3 regions of the Delftia sp. S65 genome follow, and region 3 is predicted to be linked to each of the others. Evidence: predicted binding sites of a transcription regulator. Region 3 holds the regulator's gene; each other region holds the start of a gene.

Region 1 (5,588 bases), on a different contig from region 3:
CCTCGGCGTCGGGGAAATAGTGCTTGATGAAGTCCGCGCCCAGCTTGAGCGCGCCCGAGCCGCCCAGGGTCTGCACGGTGGCGATGCGCTGCGCGCGCACGGCCTCGTGCTCAGCGCCGAACACCAGGTTCTGCACCAGCTGGCGGTAGGGGGCTATGCCTTCAATGGGCAGGTAGCCGCTGGGGCTTTGCTCGCGGGCCAGGGCATCGCCAGCCTGGCGCACGGAGTCCAGCACGGGCAGGCGGCCGGCCTCGTCGAAATACAGGCCGATGCTCAGGCTGACCTTGTCGGCGCGTGGGTCCTGCTGAAAGGCTTCCATCAGCGACAGGATGGGATCTCCGGGGTAGGGCGGGACGTGGCTGAACATCGAGGCGCGGGCGGTATCGAGGGGGGCAAGAGTCGTCATGTTTCTAGGGGAGGGAGAAAAACGGGAGGCCGGATGTCACCGGGCGGGAACCTGGGCTTGCGCTTGGGCTTGGGCTGAGGTTTGGGTCTGAGGGGCGGGCTGGCCGGCCGGCTTGCGGTACCAGATGGCGTAGATGGCGCCCAGCAGCAGCAGGAAGGGCAGGCCGGTGAGCACGGTCAGGCGGAACACGTCGGTGAACAGCGTGGACACCAGGGCGGCCAGCATCAGTGCCGCGCCCAGCAGCGTCAGCACCGGAAAGCCCCACATGCGAAAGGCCAGCGGCTTGTTGCCCTGGCGCACCCAGTGGATGCGGAAGAACAGGTGGGTCACGAAAATCATGAACCACGTGAACATGGCGCCGAACATGGCCACGGCCATCATCAGCATGAAGGACTGCTCGGGGTTGACGATGTTGAACAGCGTGGCCACGGCAATGCCCAGGCAGGACAGCAGCAGCGCCGGCAGCGGCACGCCGCGCGAGTTCACGCGGCCCAGCACGGCGGGCGCATGGCCGGCGCGCGAGAGGCTGAACATCATGCGGGTGGTGATGTACAGCTGGCTGTTCATGGCCGACAGGGCAGCCACCAGCACCACGAAATTGACCACGCTGGCCGCGCCGGGCAGGCCGATGATCTCCATCACCTTCACGAAGGGGCTGCCGTCCTTGCCGGCGGCCGACCACGGCACGATGGCCAGCATCAGCGCGATCGTGGCCAGGTAGAACACCACCAGGCGCACCATGGTGGAGCGGAAGGCGCTGGTGACGGCGCGCTGCGGGTCCTTGGCCTCGCCGGCGGCCACGGCGATCATCTCGATGCTCAGGTAGCTGAAGATGGCGATGATCACGCCCACCCAGGTGCCCCACAGGCCGTTGGGGAAGAAGCCGCCGTTGTTGACGTAGTTGGCAAAGCCCACGCCGGCCGGGCGGGTGCCGAACACCACCCAGGCGCCGACCACGATGAAGGCCACGATGGCGATGATCTTGATCATGGAGAAGCTGTACTCCACGGCGCCGAAGGCCTTGACGCTCATCATGTTCACGCCGATCAGCGCGCCCGAGAAGATCACCACCCAGGCCCAGCGCGGCACCTCGGGGAACCAGTAGCCCATGTACAGGCCCACGGCCGTCACCTCGGTGCCCACGGCCAGCACCACGCAGGCCCAGTAGGCATAGCGCACCACGAAGCCGGCCCAGGGGGCGATGTAGTGCTCGGCATAGGCGCCGAACGAGCCCGAGGTCGGATGGGCCACCGTCATCTCGGCCAGGCAGCCCATCAGCAGCAGCGAGATCACCGCGCCGATGGCATAGCTGATCAGCACGCTGGGCCCGGCGAAGCCGATGGCAAAGCCGCTGCCCAGGAACAGGCCGGTGCCGACGGCACCGCCGATGGCGATCATGGTCATCTGTCCGGCGGACAGCTGCTGTTGGAGTCCGGCTTCGCGCTGGACGATGTCTTCGAAGGCTGGCATGGGTTGTTGTCTCCGTTGCTGTGGGGGGCTTCGGAGGCGGATGCTAGTTACGGCCTTCGCAGGGCGTTTAGTAGTTATCCCTAAATGCGCTTGATCTTGGATAAGTTATTCTGTGAAACATGAATTCATAGGTGGTTTATGTCAATCGAGATCGACAGAACGGACCGGCTGCTGATCCGCGCCTTGCAGGACAACGCGCGGCTGACCTCGGGCGAATTGGCGCAACGCGTGCACTTGTCGCAATCGCCGTCGTGGCGGCGCATCAAGCGGCTGGAAGATGAGGGCGTGATCACCGGCTACCACGCCGCGCTGAGCCGGCGCGCCATCGGCTTTGGCGTGCTGGCCTTCGTGATGGTGGGCATAGACCATCAGAACGAGGAGTCATCGCGCCACTTCCAGGAAGCGGTCTGCGCCATTCCCGAGGTCGTGATGTTCCACGGCATCTCGGGGCCGGAGGACTTCCTGCTGGTCGTCGTGGCGCGCGATCTCGATGCCTATTCCGATCTGCTGCTCACCCGCCTGCACCGGCTGCCCGGCGTGCGCCAGGTGCACACGCATTTCTCGCTGCAGGAGTTCAAGGGGCAGTTGGCGGGGCTGCCCGTGGAATAACGGCTGGTGGTGGCGGCTGTTGGCGGCCGGCTGCGCCTGACTGGTTGCTACAGCAGGCCGCTGTCCAGTGCCTGCATGCCATGGCGCACGCGCACGCGGTTGCAGGCATCGCTGCCGGCCGCAAATTCGCGGCAAGGAGAGGGCCGCCACTCGTAGATGCCGCAATGGGCCTTCTCGCCCACCTTGCCCACCAGCGCTGCGCAGCGCGGGCGCGACCAGTCCGTGCCGCGCATGCGGCAGGTGTAGTCGGTGACTTCCTCGATCAGCCCGGCCGGCACGCGGCCGCCATGCTCCTGCGACTCGTGCACGGAAAAGTCCACGCGAAACGATGCGCAGCAGGCGCCGCAGCTCAGGCAGGGATGGGTCATGGCGTGGGCAAGCAGGTGCAGGTGCGGATCGTGGGAGCGCGATTGTCGCGCGCACGCGTGCGGGGCGCCTGGAACCGGCCAAAAACCATGACGGCCCTTTGGCAAGACCCTGCCTCTTACTCCGATACCATGCGCGGGCTTCCCACGGGGATTCGATCAAAATCAAAATGAGAATAAAAATCAGTTGATACAACACGCCATGCATTCGATGAATCCCGGGACGGACGCCACGGCTCCGTCCGCGCTGTCCGCGCCTCCCAGCTCTCCAAGCCCGGCCACGGCTGCGGCCATCACCCTGGATGCGCTGCCGCGCCAGGTTCCGGCGCGCGTGGTCGAACTCCATGCGGCGCGCGACACGGCCGAGCAGGAACTGCTGCTGCGCCTCATGGAAATCGGTTTCCTGCCGGGCGAGCCCGTTCGCATCCTGGCCGCAGGCTTTCCGGGCGACGACCCGCTGGCCGTGCGCGTAGGCCAGGCCACGTTCGCGCTGCGCCGCCATGAGGCGGCCCTGGTGCGCGTGGCGCCGGAGGCGGTGGCATGAGCGCGTCGTCCTCTCCCAAGCTCATCCAGCCGCTGCAGCCTGCCCAGGGTGGCGGCGGCAGCGGTGATTCCGCACTGCGCCTGGCCTTGCTGGGCAACCCCAACTGCGGCAAGACAGCCTTGTTCAACCTGCTGACCGGCGCACGCCAGAAGGTGGCCAACTACGCGGGCGTGACCGTGGAGCGCAAGGAAGGCTGGCTGAGCACGGCCAGCGGCCGGCGTGTGCGCGTGCTGGACCTGCCGGGCACCTACAGCCTGCATGCGCACAGCGAGGATGAGCGCATCACGCGCGACATCGTCTCGGGTCGCCATGCGCGCGAGGCGCCGCCCGAACTGCTGGTCTGCGTCACCGACGCCACCCACCTGCGCCTGAACCTGCGCCTGGTGCTGGAAGCCCAGCGCCTGGGCCTGCCCATGCTGCTGGTGCTCAACATGAGCGACATGGCTAGGCGCCAGGGCATCGATATCGACCGCGAGGCGCTGTCACGCGCCCTGGGCATGCCCGTGCTGTCCACGGTGGGCGTGCGCCAGGACGGCGCGCGCGAACTGCTGCAATGGCTGGACGGCCCCGAAGCCCGCGCCCTGGCGGCGCCGCAGCAGCAGGCCCCGGCCCGCCCGGACGATGCGCGCGAGCAGGTGCTGGCCCTGCACCAGCAGGTGGCCCGCATCATGGCCGACTGCGTCAAGGAGCCCGTGGTGGACACCCGGCGCGACGACCGCATCGACGCCGTGGTGCTGCACCCGCTGTGGGGCATGCTGCTGCTGGCGGCCACGCTGTTCCTGATGTTCCAGGCCGTGTTCAGCTGGGCGCAGCCGCTGATGGACGGCATCGAGGGCGGCGTCTCGGCCGTCTCGGCCCTGGTCAACGAGCACATGCCCGAAGGCGCGCTGCGCAGCCTGCTGGCCGACGGCGTGATCGCGGGCACCGGCGCCGTGCTGGTCTTCCTGCCGCAGATCCTGATCCTGTTCCTGTTCATCCTTGCTCTCGAAGACTCGGGCTACCTGCCGCGTGCCGCCTTCATGCTGGACCGCATCATGGGCAAGGTCGGCCTGTCGGGCCGCTCCTTCATTCCGCTGCTGTCCAGCTTCGCCTGCGCCGTGCCCGGCATCATGGCCACGCGCTCCATCACCAGCTGGCGCGACCGCCTGGTGACCATCATGATCGCGCCGCTGATGACCTGCTCGGCGCGCCTGCCGGTCTATGCGCTGCTGATCAGCGCCTTCATTCCCGAGCGCACTGTGGGCGGCATCTTCAACCTGCAGGGCCTGGTGCTGTTCGCGCTGTACGTGGCCGGCATCGCCAGCGCCATGGCCGTGGCCGGCGTGGCCAAGTTGGCCGGCCGCAGCGCCGGACCCACGCCACTGCTGATGGAACTGCCCTCCTACCGCTGGCCCAGCCCGCGCAGCCTGGCCCTGGGCCTGTACGAGCGCGCCATGATCTTCCTGCGCCGCGTGGGCGGCATCATCCTGACCGTGAGCATCGTGCTGTGGTTCCTGGCCAGCTACCCGGCGCCGCCCGATGGCGTCACCGAAGCGGCCATCCGCTACAGCTTTGCAGGCCGCATCGGCGGCTGGCTGGAGGTGGTGCTGGCGCCGATCGGCTTCAACTGGCAGATCGCCATCGCCCTGGTGCCGGGCATGGCCGCGCGCGAAGTGGCCGTCAGCGCCATGGGCACGGTCTATGCCCTGTCCGCCGCCAGCGACGAGGCTATGGCCGAGCAACTGGGCCCGCTGATCGCCCACACCTGGTCTATGGCCACGGCGCTGTCGCTGCTGGCCTGGTTCGTGTTCGCGCCCCAGTGCATCTCCACGCTGGCCGCCGTGCGGCGCGAGACCAACGGCTGGCGCTATCCGCTGTTGATGACCGGCTATCTGTTCGCGCTGGCCTACCTTGCCAGCTTCATCACCTACCGCGTGGCCATCGCATTGGGCGCGGGCTGAAAGGAGCACGGACCATGTGGCAAAACATCATCGTGGGTCTGATAGTGGCCCTGGCCGGCGTGTCTCTGGTCTGGCGCTATCTGCCCGCGCGCTGGCGCCAGAAGGCCGGGCAGATGCATCCGGCACTGGCGCCCAAGGATGCGGGCGGCTGTGGCGGCTGCAGTGCCTGCGGCGGGGACAGTTGCGCACCGGACAAGCGGGGGCCGTAAGGCCACGGCCCGAACTTCCGCCAGGAAAAAAAGAATGCCTGCAGG
Region 2 (5,588 bases), on a different contig from region 3:
GCGGCCAGCTGGATGCGGGGTTGGTGCTGACGGGCTTTCATGAAGACTGGCAGCCCCATGCCCGTTTTGTGATCGAGAAGTTCGTGCCGACCTTCATTGCGACACGTTCGGTGAAACTCTGAAGGTGCTGCGGCCTGGCCTTGCCGCCTTCAGGTCGCCCTCAGGTGCGCAAGGCCGGTGTCCAGGTCTGTTGCTGGGCGGGTTCGGTCACGGGCTGCGCCGGCTTCGGTCGGGGAGCCGGGCCCTTGGCCTGGGACGATGGCTGGGCCTGCCGTGCTTGCTCGGCGCCGGATTTGGCCAGCAGCATCATCACGGCCATGCAGATCAGCGTCAGCATGAGCACCACGCAGATGGGACCCAGATCCACGGAGGCGATGTCCAGCCCCTTCAGCGACTGCCAGCGTTCTGAGCGTACTTCCAGTGGTTCTTCGGGATCGGCCATGGCACCTCCACTGCGTTGAGTGTGGACACATGCTAGGCGTAAGTGAGCATGCAAACAATATGGGGACTTCGCCAGGATGTGAGGGTATACAGCAGCCCCGGCTCGGTTGGCTTCACGCTTGAAGGCTCTTTCCGCTGCTGCCGTGTGACAGCTACTTGACCCACATCAACTGCACCGCCACGGCCAGGGCGATGGCCAGCAGCCCCAGCAGCACGGCCATTGCCACGATGGTGACCGCCCTGCAGCGCTTTGCCTTGCGGGGGTTGCGCAAACGGGGCGGGGCGGGAGAGGGCTGCGTGGCATCCAGGGCCGCAATTCTTGCCAGCCAGTCTTCGGCTGTGGGCAAGGTGGAGGTGGGCGATGCGCAGGGTGAGGCGGGGGGCGATGCGGGTGGTGAGACGGGCTTGCCACGGTTCATGGCCCCAGCTCCTGACGCATCTCTTCAAGCACCTGCACGGCGCCCTGGATCATGGCCAGCCTGTGCTGCAGCGCAGCCTTTTGGGCCTGCAGCCGGTCCAGCTGCTCGGCGACCAGCGCCTCGTCGGCCCGCAGCTTCTTCAGCCGCTCCTGTATGGCCTCCATTTCCGGGGCGCTCATCTGCCAATCCTCCAGCATCGAAGGGCGCCGAGCGTGGCCCGGACCCTTCTCACAATTCACACGAATGCCGGCAATTATCTGTGCGCCTTAGTGATTGGCTATGAATGAATTGACATAGATTGTCATCGACCGGCGCAAAAGGCCGAAGGCTGTGCAGTTGTTCAAAGCAGCCAGGTCCTGTTGGGCCGGTTGCCGTCGATTTCCACAAGTCCTGCGTCCTGCAGTATGGGCAGGATGTAGGTGATCACCACGGCTGCGTTGTCGTTGGCCTGTTTGGCCGCAAAGCCCAGAAAGCCGGGCCGGTGCTGGCTGGAGGCCACGATGCAGGGCTGCTCGGCGCCGTGATGCTCCTGGGCCAGATGGCGCAGCACGGCGCCGAAAGCTTCCCGCCTTATGCGCACCGTGTTGCCCTTGTGCGTTCTGACTTCCAGGCCGCTGTCGCTGCGGCGGATGACAGTGAAGGACGCGGTGCGTCCCTTGTCGGGCGTCTTCAGGGGCTTGTCCTGGGCGATGCCGTCCCAGAAGGCATTGAAATCGTTGTTGGAGAGCACGCGCACGAAAAAGAGGTCCATTGCCTGGAGGTTTTCTTGGACGTGGAGTCTCCCCGGCTTCGACTGGCCGAAGATGAGCAAATCTGAGCAGTGCCGCTCAAGGTGCGAGAAATTTGAGGAAGATCCGGCCTTGCCGCGTTCTGACCTCGGTCCCTTCGATAAAGCCCATCAGTCTGGCCGAACCGTCCATGGAGTACAGCGCCGGTCCATCGATGCGGTAGATGGGCCTGGTCCCGCACCGGACGAATTCATCGCCTTCGACACGCCCGATTTCGTTTCCGTGCCCATCAAGCACAGTCCACGAGCCTCCTGCAATCATGGCCTCACCCGGCAGTTGCCGGTTCCCAAGTGAAACCACCAATCTAAGGAACGCGAGGTGTCTGAATCTGAGCGAATCTGAGCAGTCGTGTAAAGCTGGGCTGCCGACGCCTTGGGCAGGGTCCTGTGGAAATTTGTGTGCGCCAGGCCCAAGCCGCATCGCACCGGCCAAAAGAAGCTGGCTGCGATCTAGGGGCACTGCATGCGTGGGCGATTGAGTGGTTCGCAGCCAAGTAGAATTGTTTCATATCAAAGACATGCTGCTCTGAAAGTTGCAGCGACCGGGCCCGCTTGGCGGGCCTTGTGCATGGGGCGCCGTCCCACTGCCTGTATCTGGGTGCATGTCCTGATTCTCTGTAGGCCCGGCCTGCGATCCAATCTCGCGCATGGGGCTGAGCCTTCTCGTCAAATTGCTCTCATTTATGAAGATCTGCTGTCGCCAACCGGATGCGCCTGCGGCATTGCCTTTCGGCTTGCCTGTGGGCCATGCCGTGTGGTGCACGCCGCGCTGCGGAGGGTGGGCGTGAGCGAACAGGCGCTGTACGATCTGGCCCCCGTTCTGGAGCTGATGCTGCTGGGCCTGTTGCTGGCGCTGGGCCCCCTGGCCTGGGTGTGGCTGCGCAATCGCAGCGGCGGCTCGCTCAAGCGGCTGCAGGCGCTGTCGGTGCTCACGCTGTTCCTGACCTTCGATCTGGTGCTGTTCGGCGCCTTCACCCGCCTGACCGATTCCGGCCTGGGCTGCCCCGACTGGCCGGGCTGCTATGGCAGCGCCAGCCCCATGGGCGCCCGCGCGCAGATTGCCGAGGCGCAGGCCGCTATGCCCACCGGGCCGGTGACGCATGGCAAGGCATGGATAGAGATGGTCCACCGCTATCTGGCAACCACCGTGGGCGTGCTCATCATCGCCATGACCATCATGGCCTGGCGGCGCGCGCGGCGCCTGGGCAGGGCGGGTGGCGCAGGGGCCGAGCGTACAGGGGCGGAGGGCACAGGCGGTGCCCTGAGTCCGTGGTGGCCCACGCTGGCGCTGTTCTGGGTCTGCCTGCAGGGCGCCTTTGGCGCCTGGACCGTGACCATGAAGCTTTTTCCGGCCATCGTGACCCTGCACCTGCTGGGCGGCACGGGGCTGCTGGCCTTGCTGTGCGTGCCCGCCGTGGGGTTGAGCCGTGCTGCGCGCCAGCAAAGGGCGACCGTGATTTCGCCCGCGCTGCGCGCGGGGCTGTGGCTGGGCCTTGCGCTGCTGGTGCTGCAGGTGGCGCTGGGCGGCTGGGTCAGCACCAACTATGCGGTGCTGGCCTGCAGCAGTTTCCCGACCTGCCAGGGCAGCTGGTGGCCGGCCATGGATTTTTCGCAGGCGCTGCAGATCTGGCGTCCGCTGGGCCTGCTGCAGGACGGCAGCAACATCAGCTTTGCGGGCCTCACGGCCATCCACTATCTGCACCGCCTGGCGGCCTATGTGGTGGTGGCTGCGCTGGCCGGGCTGTGGTGGCGTTTGGGTGAAGTGCCCGCACTGGCGTCGCAGCGCCGCGTGCTGGGTGCGTTTTTGGTGCTGCAGGTGCTGACAGGCCTGTCGAACGTGGTGCTCGATTGGCCGCTGGTGGCCGCGGTGCTGCATACGGGCGGCGCAGCTGCGCTGGTGACCGTGATTGTTTGGTGCCTGGCGGCCAGCCGCCCGGGCGCACTGCGGGACGGTCTGCCGGTTGCCCGTGGAGAGATTGCATGAGTAAACAAGCTTCCCTGAGTGTCGAGCCCTCGCGCTGGACACAGTTCTATGCCCTGACCAAGCCGCGTGTGGTGCAGCTGATCGTGTTCTGCGCACTGATCGGCATGGTGCTGGCCGTGCCCGGCTGGCCCAACGCCGACCAGTGGCTGCACATGGCGCTGGCCTGCCTGGGCATCTGGCTGGTGGCGGGCGCGGCGGCCGCCTTCAACTGCCTGGTGGAGCGCCATATCGATGCGCGCATGAAGCGCACCTCCTGGCGGCCCACTGCGCGCGGCGAGCTGAGCAGCCAGCAGGCGCTGGCCTTCTCGGCCATCCTGTGCACGCTGGGCGCGCTGGTGCTGCTGCTGTGCACCAACCCGCTGACCATGTGGCTGACGCTGGCCACCTTCGTGGGCTATGCCGTGATCTACACGGTGATCCTCAAGCCTGCCACGCCGCAGAACATCGTGATCGGCGGCGCCTCCGGTGCCATGCCGCCCGTGCTGGGCTGGGCCGCGATGACGGGCCAGGTCGGTCCCGAGGCGCTGATCCTGTTCCTCATCATCTTCCTGTGGACGCCGCCCCATTTCTGGGCGCTGGCGCTGTATCGCGTGGAAGACTACCGCCAGTCCGGCCTGCCCATGCTGCCCGTGACGCATGGCAGCGAGTACACGCGGCTGCAGATCCTGCTGTACACGGTGATTCTGTTTGCGGCCTGCATGCTGCCCTTCATGTACGGCATGAGTTCCTGGCTGTACCTGGTGGTGGCCGTGGTGCTGAGCGTGGGCTTCTGTGCCTATGCCTTTGCACTGTGGCGCAATTACTCGGACCAGCTGTCGCGCAAGACATTCCGCTTCTCGCTGATCCACCTGAGCGTGCTGTTCCTGGCGCTGCTGGTCGATCACTACCTCTGGCTGGGCTGATGGGTTGATGGCCTGAGGGCCATGGCCGCGCAACGAAAAACCGGGCCCTTGAGGCCCGGTTTGTCTTGGTGCCTGCCGCCTTACTTGATCTGCCGCTTTTCCAGCTTGCGCGCCAGCGTGCGCCGGTGCATGCCCAGGCGGCGGGCGGCTTCGGAGATGTTGAAATCGCTCTCGGCCAGGGTTTCGTGGATGTGTTCCCACTCCAGCGTCTTGATGGAGGTGGGGTTGCGCGACAGTTCCACGTCGGTGCGGCCTTCGAGGCGGCCGAAGGCGGCCTCGATATCGTCGGTGTTGGAGGGCTTGGCCAGATAGTGGCATGCGCCTAGCTTGACCGCCTCCACGGCCGTGGCAATGCTGGCATAGCCTGTGAGCACGACGATCAGCGCCTCGGGGCTGTGCTGGTGCAGCATCTGCACGCAGCTCAGGCCCGACGCGTTGCCCGCCAGCTTGAGGTCCATGACGGCGTACTGCGGCGAGTGCGTCTGCAGCAGCTCGCGCACTTCCTCGGCGCTGGCGGCCTGCAGCACGCGGTAGCCGCGCCGCTCGAACGAGCGCGTCAGCGTGCGCGCAAAGGTCGCATCGTCTTCAACCAGCAGCAGGAGGCGGGAGCTGTCCATGGGCGATTCGGGTTCCTGTGGGCGCCGCTTCAGGCGCCGGGTTCAATGGCAATCGATGACAGGGGCAGGCGGATCTCCACCTCACTGCCCCGCGGCGGGGTGTTCCTCACCTGAACGCGTCCGCCCAGCGAGCGCGCCACGTTGAGCACCAGGAACAGGCCCAGCCCCCGGCCCGGGCGCTCCGTCTTGGTGGAGATATGGCGCTGGCCCAGCTGTTCCAGCACGGCGGGTGCAAAGCCCGGTCCCTTGTCGCGCACGGTGATGCACAGCATGCCGGTGCGCACGGCCAGGTGCAGCGCCACATGGCGGGGGGAGGCTTCGGCCGCATTGTCGAGCACATTGCAAACCATTTGCTGCAACGCGGTATCGGAAAGAATGGGGAAGTCCTCGTCGGCCTGGACATAGTCGAAATGCTCCACGGCGTGGCGTGACTGCCAG
Region 3 (5,588 bases):
GTCTCTATGGCCACATAGCCGCGCTCCACCTTCTGAAAGCGCGCATTGCAATCCTCCAGCCGGCCGCGCCAGTCGGGCACGGACAGCAGCAGCGGTGCTGGAGCAGGTTCGGTGGGTGCAGGCTCGGGGGCCACCACGACGGGCGGCAGCTCCTGCGGCGGCGGGGTGCGCACCTCGGCGGGCCAGGTGTCGCTTTTGTGCGGGACACAGCGCACCACCTCCAGGCCCAGGGATTTCAGGGTCTGGATCTGTGCGCTGGAGGTGATCTTGAAGCTGCTGACCGGAAAGGGATGGTTCAGCCACCCAACATCGAGCTGGACAAACATGCCCGGACGGAGGTCTCGGATATCGATGAGGACGGAATGGTTCACGCGCGGCAACGGCCCCGAGGCTGAAGGAATCGGCAATATGTAAGCCGATGATTCGGGCATTATCTCCAGTTCTGAGGGCCTCGCAGCCAATCCGCGACCCCAGGTGCCAAGTCTGGCCTCAGCTGTTGCTCAACGGCACCAGAGGCTGGGCTTGTAGATCAGGTCCATCCACAGCGCCCAGACGGCCACGCCCACCAGCATCAGGCCGGCCAGGCGCGTGCCCCATTCGGCGCGCAGGCCGTTCAGGCGCTGCCGGCCCAGCCGCCACAGCCAGGGGCCGGCCACCAGCCACAGGCCGCTGCCCACGCCAAAGGCCGCCATGGCCAGCGCGCCCTGCAGCGGGCCGCCGCTGAGCGCGGCGACCAGCACGGCCGAATACAGCAGTCCGCAAGGCATGAGCGCCCAGGCATAGCCTGCCGCCAGCGTGCCGCCCGGCGCCGACACCCAGGGCTGCACGCGCCGCCAGGCGGCGCGGCCGGCTGACTCCAGCCAGGCGGGCTGGCGGGCCTGCACCATCATGGCCAGGCCCCAGGCCATCACGGCGACATGGGTCAGCATCCAGAACGGCTGCAGCGCCGTGGTCTGGCTGGTGAGCCAGGACAGGCTCTCCATGGCCAGGGCCGAGGCAGCGCCCAGGCTGGCATAACCGGCCAGACGGCCGCCGTGGAACAGCGCCGTGCGCAGCCACAGTCGGCTTTGCAATCCATGCACGGCCACCACCTGCGAGCCGCCGCCCTGCCCCGCCCCGCCCGTGACCACGCCGCAGGGCGCAGCGCACATGGCAAGGCAATGGGGCCCGCCGACGAGCCCCATGATCAAAGCGGTCCAGAGCAGCGACAACAGCATGGGGCCTAGATGATCCTCGAAAACCGCGCCCGGTTCTTGTCCGCCTGCAGATATCGGTCAAACAGCATGGCCACGCCGCGCACGAAGTACCAGCCCATGGGAGTGACCTGGAAGCCCTCGTCGCTGATCTGCACCAGGCCCTTGGCCTGCAGGTCCTCCAGGGCCGCCATCTCGGGCGCGAAGTACTCGCGAAAGCCCAGCAGCCAGGCCTGCTCCATGGGCTCGAACAGCACGGCGCCCTGGCACATGATGGCCATGATGACGGCGCGGCGCACCAGGTCGTCGCGCGACAGCGCCAGGCCCCGCACCACGGGCAGGTGGCTGGCGTCGATGGCGTCGTAGTACTCCTCCAGCGTCTTGGCGTTCTGGCTGTAGCTGGCACCCACCTTGCCGATGGCCGAAACGCCCAGCGCAATCAGGTCGCAGTCGGGCTGGGTGCTGTAGCCCTGGAAGTTGCGGTGCAGCCGGCCCTGGCGCTTGGCCACGGCCAGCGAGTCCTCCGGCAGGGCGAAGTGGTCCATGCCCACATAGACATAGCCACCGTCCATGAACGCGGCGATGGAACGCGACAGCATGGCCAGCTTGTCGGCCCCCTGGGGCAGATCCTCGGCCGCAATGCGCCGCTGCGGCTTGAAGCGCTCGGGCAGGTGGGCATAGGCATAGAGCGCGATGCGGTCGGGCCGCAGCGCGTTGACCTGGGCCAGCGTGCGCTCGAAGGATTCGGGCGTCTGCTTGGGCAGGCCGTAGATCAGGTCCACGTTGATGGAGGCAAAGCCCAGCTGCCGCGCGGCCGCCACCAGCTCGAACACCTGCTCGGCCGGCTGCACGCGGTGCACGGCGATCTGCACCTGCTCGTCGAAGTCCTGCACGCCGAAGCTCAGGCGATTGAAGCCCAGCTCCTTGAGCACGGCCAGGCGCTCGACGCTGACGGTGCGCGGATCGACCTCGATGGAGTACTCGCCACCCGGCTCCAGCTTGAAATGCTCGCGCAACAGGCCCATCAGCGTGCGCAGCTCGTCGTCGGAGAAGAAGGTGGGCGTGCCGCCGCCCAGGTGCAGCTGGCTGACGGTCTGGCCCTTGCCGCAATGGGCCGTGTGCAAGGCCATCTCGCGCGCCAGGTAGTCCAGGTAGACGGCGGCGCGATCGTGGTGGCGCGTCACGATCTTGTTGCAGGCGCAGTAATAGCAAAGCGACTCGCAAAAGGGCACGTGCACATACAGCGACAAAGGCATGGCACGCGCTGCGGTACTCGATTTGCGTTGTTGCAGCGCCAGGATATAGTCCTCTGCACCAAAGGCCTCGACAAAGCGGTCGGCGGTAGGGAACGAGGTGTATCGGGGCCCCGGTACGTCAAAGCGACGCAGCAGCTCTGGGGTGACAGCGGTCATGGGTTTTTTCCTCTAATACCTCGACTGTGCCGCAGCACATCGGTCATGTCCTTGACTCATATCAAGAGTTGTTTGAGGGACTGCTGCGACAATTTGATCCAACTCATCGCAATCCACGAGGTCACCGCCGGCACGCTGTGTGCCGCTGATGTTTATCACTCCATGAACCTTCAGACCATCAAAGCCTCCTGCTCCAACTGCAACCTGCGCGAACTGTGCATGCCCATGGGCCTGGATGCCGAGCAGATGCAGCGCATCGACGACATCGTGGCCACGCGCCGCAAGGTCAAGCGCGGAGGCCTGCTGTTTCGCAACGGCGAGACATTCACCTCGCTGTACGCCATCCGCACCGGCTTCTTCAAGACCTGCGTGGCCACCGAGGACGGACGCGACCAGGTCACAGGCTTTCAGATGGCCGGCGAGATCATCGGCCTGGACGGCATCGTCAACGACCACCACACCTGCGATGCCGTCGCGCTGGAAGACGCCGAAGTCTGCGTCATGCCCTTCGACAAGCTGGAAGACCTGTCGCGCGAGGTCACGGCCCTGCAAAACCATGTGCACAAGGTCATGAGCCGCGAGATCGTGCGCGAGCACGGCGTGATGCTGCTGCTGGGCAGCATGCGCGCCGAAGAGCGCCTGGCCGCCTTCGTGCTCAACCTCGTGCAGCGCCTGCATGCACGGGGCTTTTCCAAGTCCGAACTGGTGCTGCGCATGACGCGCGAGGAAATCGGCAGCTACCTGGGCCTGAAGCTGGAGACGGTGAGCCGCACCTTCTCCAAGTTCGCGGACGACAACATCATCGAGGTGCGCCAGCGCCATCTGCGCATCCTGGACACGGAGGCGCTCAAGCGCATCGTCAACAGCCAGCAGTGCCAGTGAGGCTGCAAGGGCGGCAAGCATTCATCCGCCAATGAACAAGGCCCGCGACAGCGGGCCTTGTTCATTGCGGCGGGCTCTCGCTCAGTCCCGCCCCAGCCCCTGCATGGCCAGGTCCGGGTCGGGCTCGGAGACCACGCCGTCATTGAGATCGCGGGCCGAGCAGCCCAGCATGGTGGTCATCAGGCTGGAGAGCATGGTCACGCCCCAGAAGGCGAAGAAGGCCAGCGTGTAGATGCCCTGGCGCGACCAGCCCAGGTCGCCGAGCCAATGCAGCTCCAGCGGGTCCACAAAGGCAAAAACCAGCATCTCCATCACGGCGGCTGCCAGAAAGGCAGGCCAGGCAATCCACATCCAGCGTTGGGCCAACATCAGCGATCTCCTTGTGCTGTCGAGGGGTCGCCTTCATTGTGCGCCGCGCCAACGCATGGCGCCAAGCCCCGCAGCGCCCTGCACGCCTGTAGGAAACCCTCACCCGTCGCGCATGCCGGAGATGCGATCCGCCATGCAAAAAGGCCGCGACTGCGGCCTCTTGCAGGGGTGCACGGCGATCAGCGGTCCGTGGGGTGATCGTGCGCGGGCGTAGCCGCATGGTTGCGGCCGGTGACGGCGGGCGCCATGCTCTTGGGCACTTCGCGCACGCCATCGGCACGCTCGTTGATCGTGATGCCGTTGCGGTAGTAGTCGGGGTCGATCACGGGATCGGCGCCATTGATGGCGATGATGGCCGTGATCACGGCAGCGACCACCACGGCCGCCGGGCCGGCCACCACCAGCCAGACATGGCCGAACCTCCACCAGGGCTTGCCGGCGTCGGGGTGCGAGGGAGCCTGCGCGGGCGCGGAAACTGCGGGACTGGAAGACATGGGAAACCTCTTTCTTTCAGGCGGCAGGCGCGGACCGTGCCGCGCCTGCCAGGAACATCACCGGGGCACCAGGAAGACGGCCTTTTCGGACGCGCGTCCCGCGCCTGAATGCACGGCATCGATATCGAAGAATACGGTGTGCGAGCCCGGCTCGGCCGAACCGTAGGGAATCTGCAGTCGCGCCGCAATGCCGCGCGTCTCGGCCGGGCCGACCTCGACTTCCTGCTCGGACGCCAGCTCCAGCCCATCGAGGCCATGGGCGCTGATGCGGTAGCGCTGGGCCTGCTCGGTGGCATTCATGATCTGCAGGCGGTAGACATTCTCCAGCTTGCCGCCCGCCACGATGCGCGACAGCGAGGCGCGGTCGCGGATCACGTCCACCTTGACCGACTGGCGCAACGCCAGGCTCACGATCATGGCCACGCTCAAGCCGATCAGCACGGCCGAGTAGATCAGCACGCGCGGACGGAAGATGCGGCGCAACACCTGGGCACGCCGCCACAGGCCGGCCATGGCGTTCTGCGTGGTCAGGCGGATCAGGCCGCGCGGGTACTCCATCTTGTCCATGATGGAATTGCAGGCGTCTATGCACAGGCCGCAGCCAATGCATTCGTATTGCAGGCCGTTGCGGATGTCGATGCCCACGGGGCAGACCTGCACGCACATCTTGCAGTCGATGCAGTCGCCCAGGCCCTGGGCCTTGTAGTCCACCTTCTTGGTGCGCGGTGCACGCGGCTCGCCCCGGCCCGTGTCGTAGCTGACGATCATGGTGTCCCGGTCGAACATGGCGCTCTGAAAGCGCGCATAGGGGCACATGTACTTGCAGACCTGCTCGCGCATGTAGCCCGCGTTGCCATAGGTGGCAAAGCTGTAGAACAGCACCCAGAACATCTGCCAGCTGCCCTGCAGCGCCAGCAGCTCGCCGCCCAGCTCGCGGATGGGCACGAAGTAGCCCACGAAGGTGAAGCCGGTCCACAGCGCAATGGCGATCCACAGCAACTGCTTGAGCGACTTCTTCCAGGCCTTCTCGAAGGTCCAGCCGTTCTTGTCCAGCCGCATGCGCGCGCTGCGGTCGCCTTCGACCTTGCGCTCCACCCACATGAAGATCTCGGTGTAGACCGTCTGCGGGCACGAGAAGCCGCACCACAGGCGCCCGGCCACGGCCGTGAACAGGAACAATGCCAGCGCCGAGATGATCAGCAGGCCCGCCAGGTAGATGAAGTCCTGCGGGTACAGCA

Evidence for each region. The regulator FNR, encoded in region 3, switches genes on or off when oxygen is low (the NO sensors DNR and NnrR bind a similar motif). The targets are predictions, from matches to a motif close to TTGATNNNNATCAA.
Region 1: IAE24_RS09030 (FeoA family protein) is a predicted target of FNR. The motif match lies at 3,006-3,019, and genes of this name have one in related genera.
Region 2: IAE24_RS13970 (COX15/CtaA family protein) is a predicted target of FNR. The motif match lies at 2,148-2,161, and genes of this name have one in related genera.

Annotation. Positions count from the first base shown of each region.
Region 1 covers NZ_JACVUR010000007.1:103,783-109,370, forward strand. The annotation lists gene IAE24_RS09010 (amino acid aminotransferase) at 1-367, opposite strand, end outside; gene IAE24_RS09015 (amino acid permease) at 443-1,876, opposite strand; gene IAE24_RS09020 (Lrp/AsnC family transcriptional regulator) at 2,015-2,485, shown strand; gene IAE24_RS09025 (YkgJ family cysteine cluster protein) at 2,533-2,853, opposite strand; gene IAE24_RS09030 (FeoA family protein) at 3,053-3,394, shown strand; gene feoB (ferrous iron transporter B) at 3,391-5,334, shown strand; gene IAE24_RS09040 (hypothetical protein) at 5,349-5,543, shown strand.
Region 2 covers NZ_JACVUR010000013.1:137,139-142,726, forward strand. The annotation lists gene IAE24_RS13945 (class I SAM-dependent methyltransferase) at 1-122, shown strand, start outside; gene IAE24_RS13950 (hypothetical protein) at 161-442, opposite strand; gene IAE24_RS13955 (hypothetical protein) at 594-860, opposite strand; gene IAE24_RS13960 (hypothetical protein) at 857-1,039, opposite strand; gene IAE24_RS13965 (hypothetical protein) at 1,201-1,611, opposite strand; gene IAE24_RS13970 (COX15/CtaA family protein) at 2,432-3,631, shown strand; gene cyoE (heme o synthase) at 3,628-4,533, shown strand; gene IAE24_RS13980 (response regulator transcription factor) at 4,614-5,150, opposite strand; gene IAE24_RS13985 (ATP-binding protein) at 5,180-5,588, opposite strand, start outside.
Region 3 covers NZ_JACVUR010000012.1:110,287-115,874, forward strand. The annotation lists gene IAE24_RS13110 (HD-GYP domain-containing protein) at 1-431, opposite strand, end outside; gene IAE24_RS13115 (sulfite exporter TauE/SafE family protein) at 501-1,217, opposite strand; gene hemN (oxygen-independent coproporphyrinogen III oxidase) at 1,223-2,605, opposite strand; gene fnr (fumarate/nitrate reduction transcriptional regulator Fnr) at 2,768-3,487, shown strand; gene IAE24_RS13130 (hypothetical protein) at 3,569-3,856, opposite strand; gene IAE24_RS13135 (FixH family protein) at 4,036-4,350, opposite strand; gene ccoG (cytochrome c oxidase accessory protein CcoG) at 4,408-5,588, opposite strand, start outside.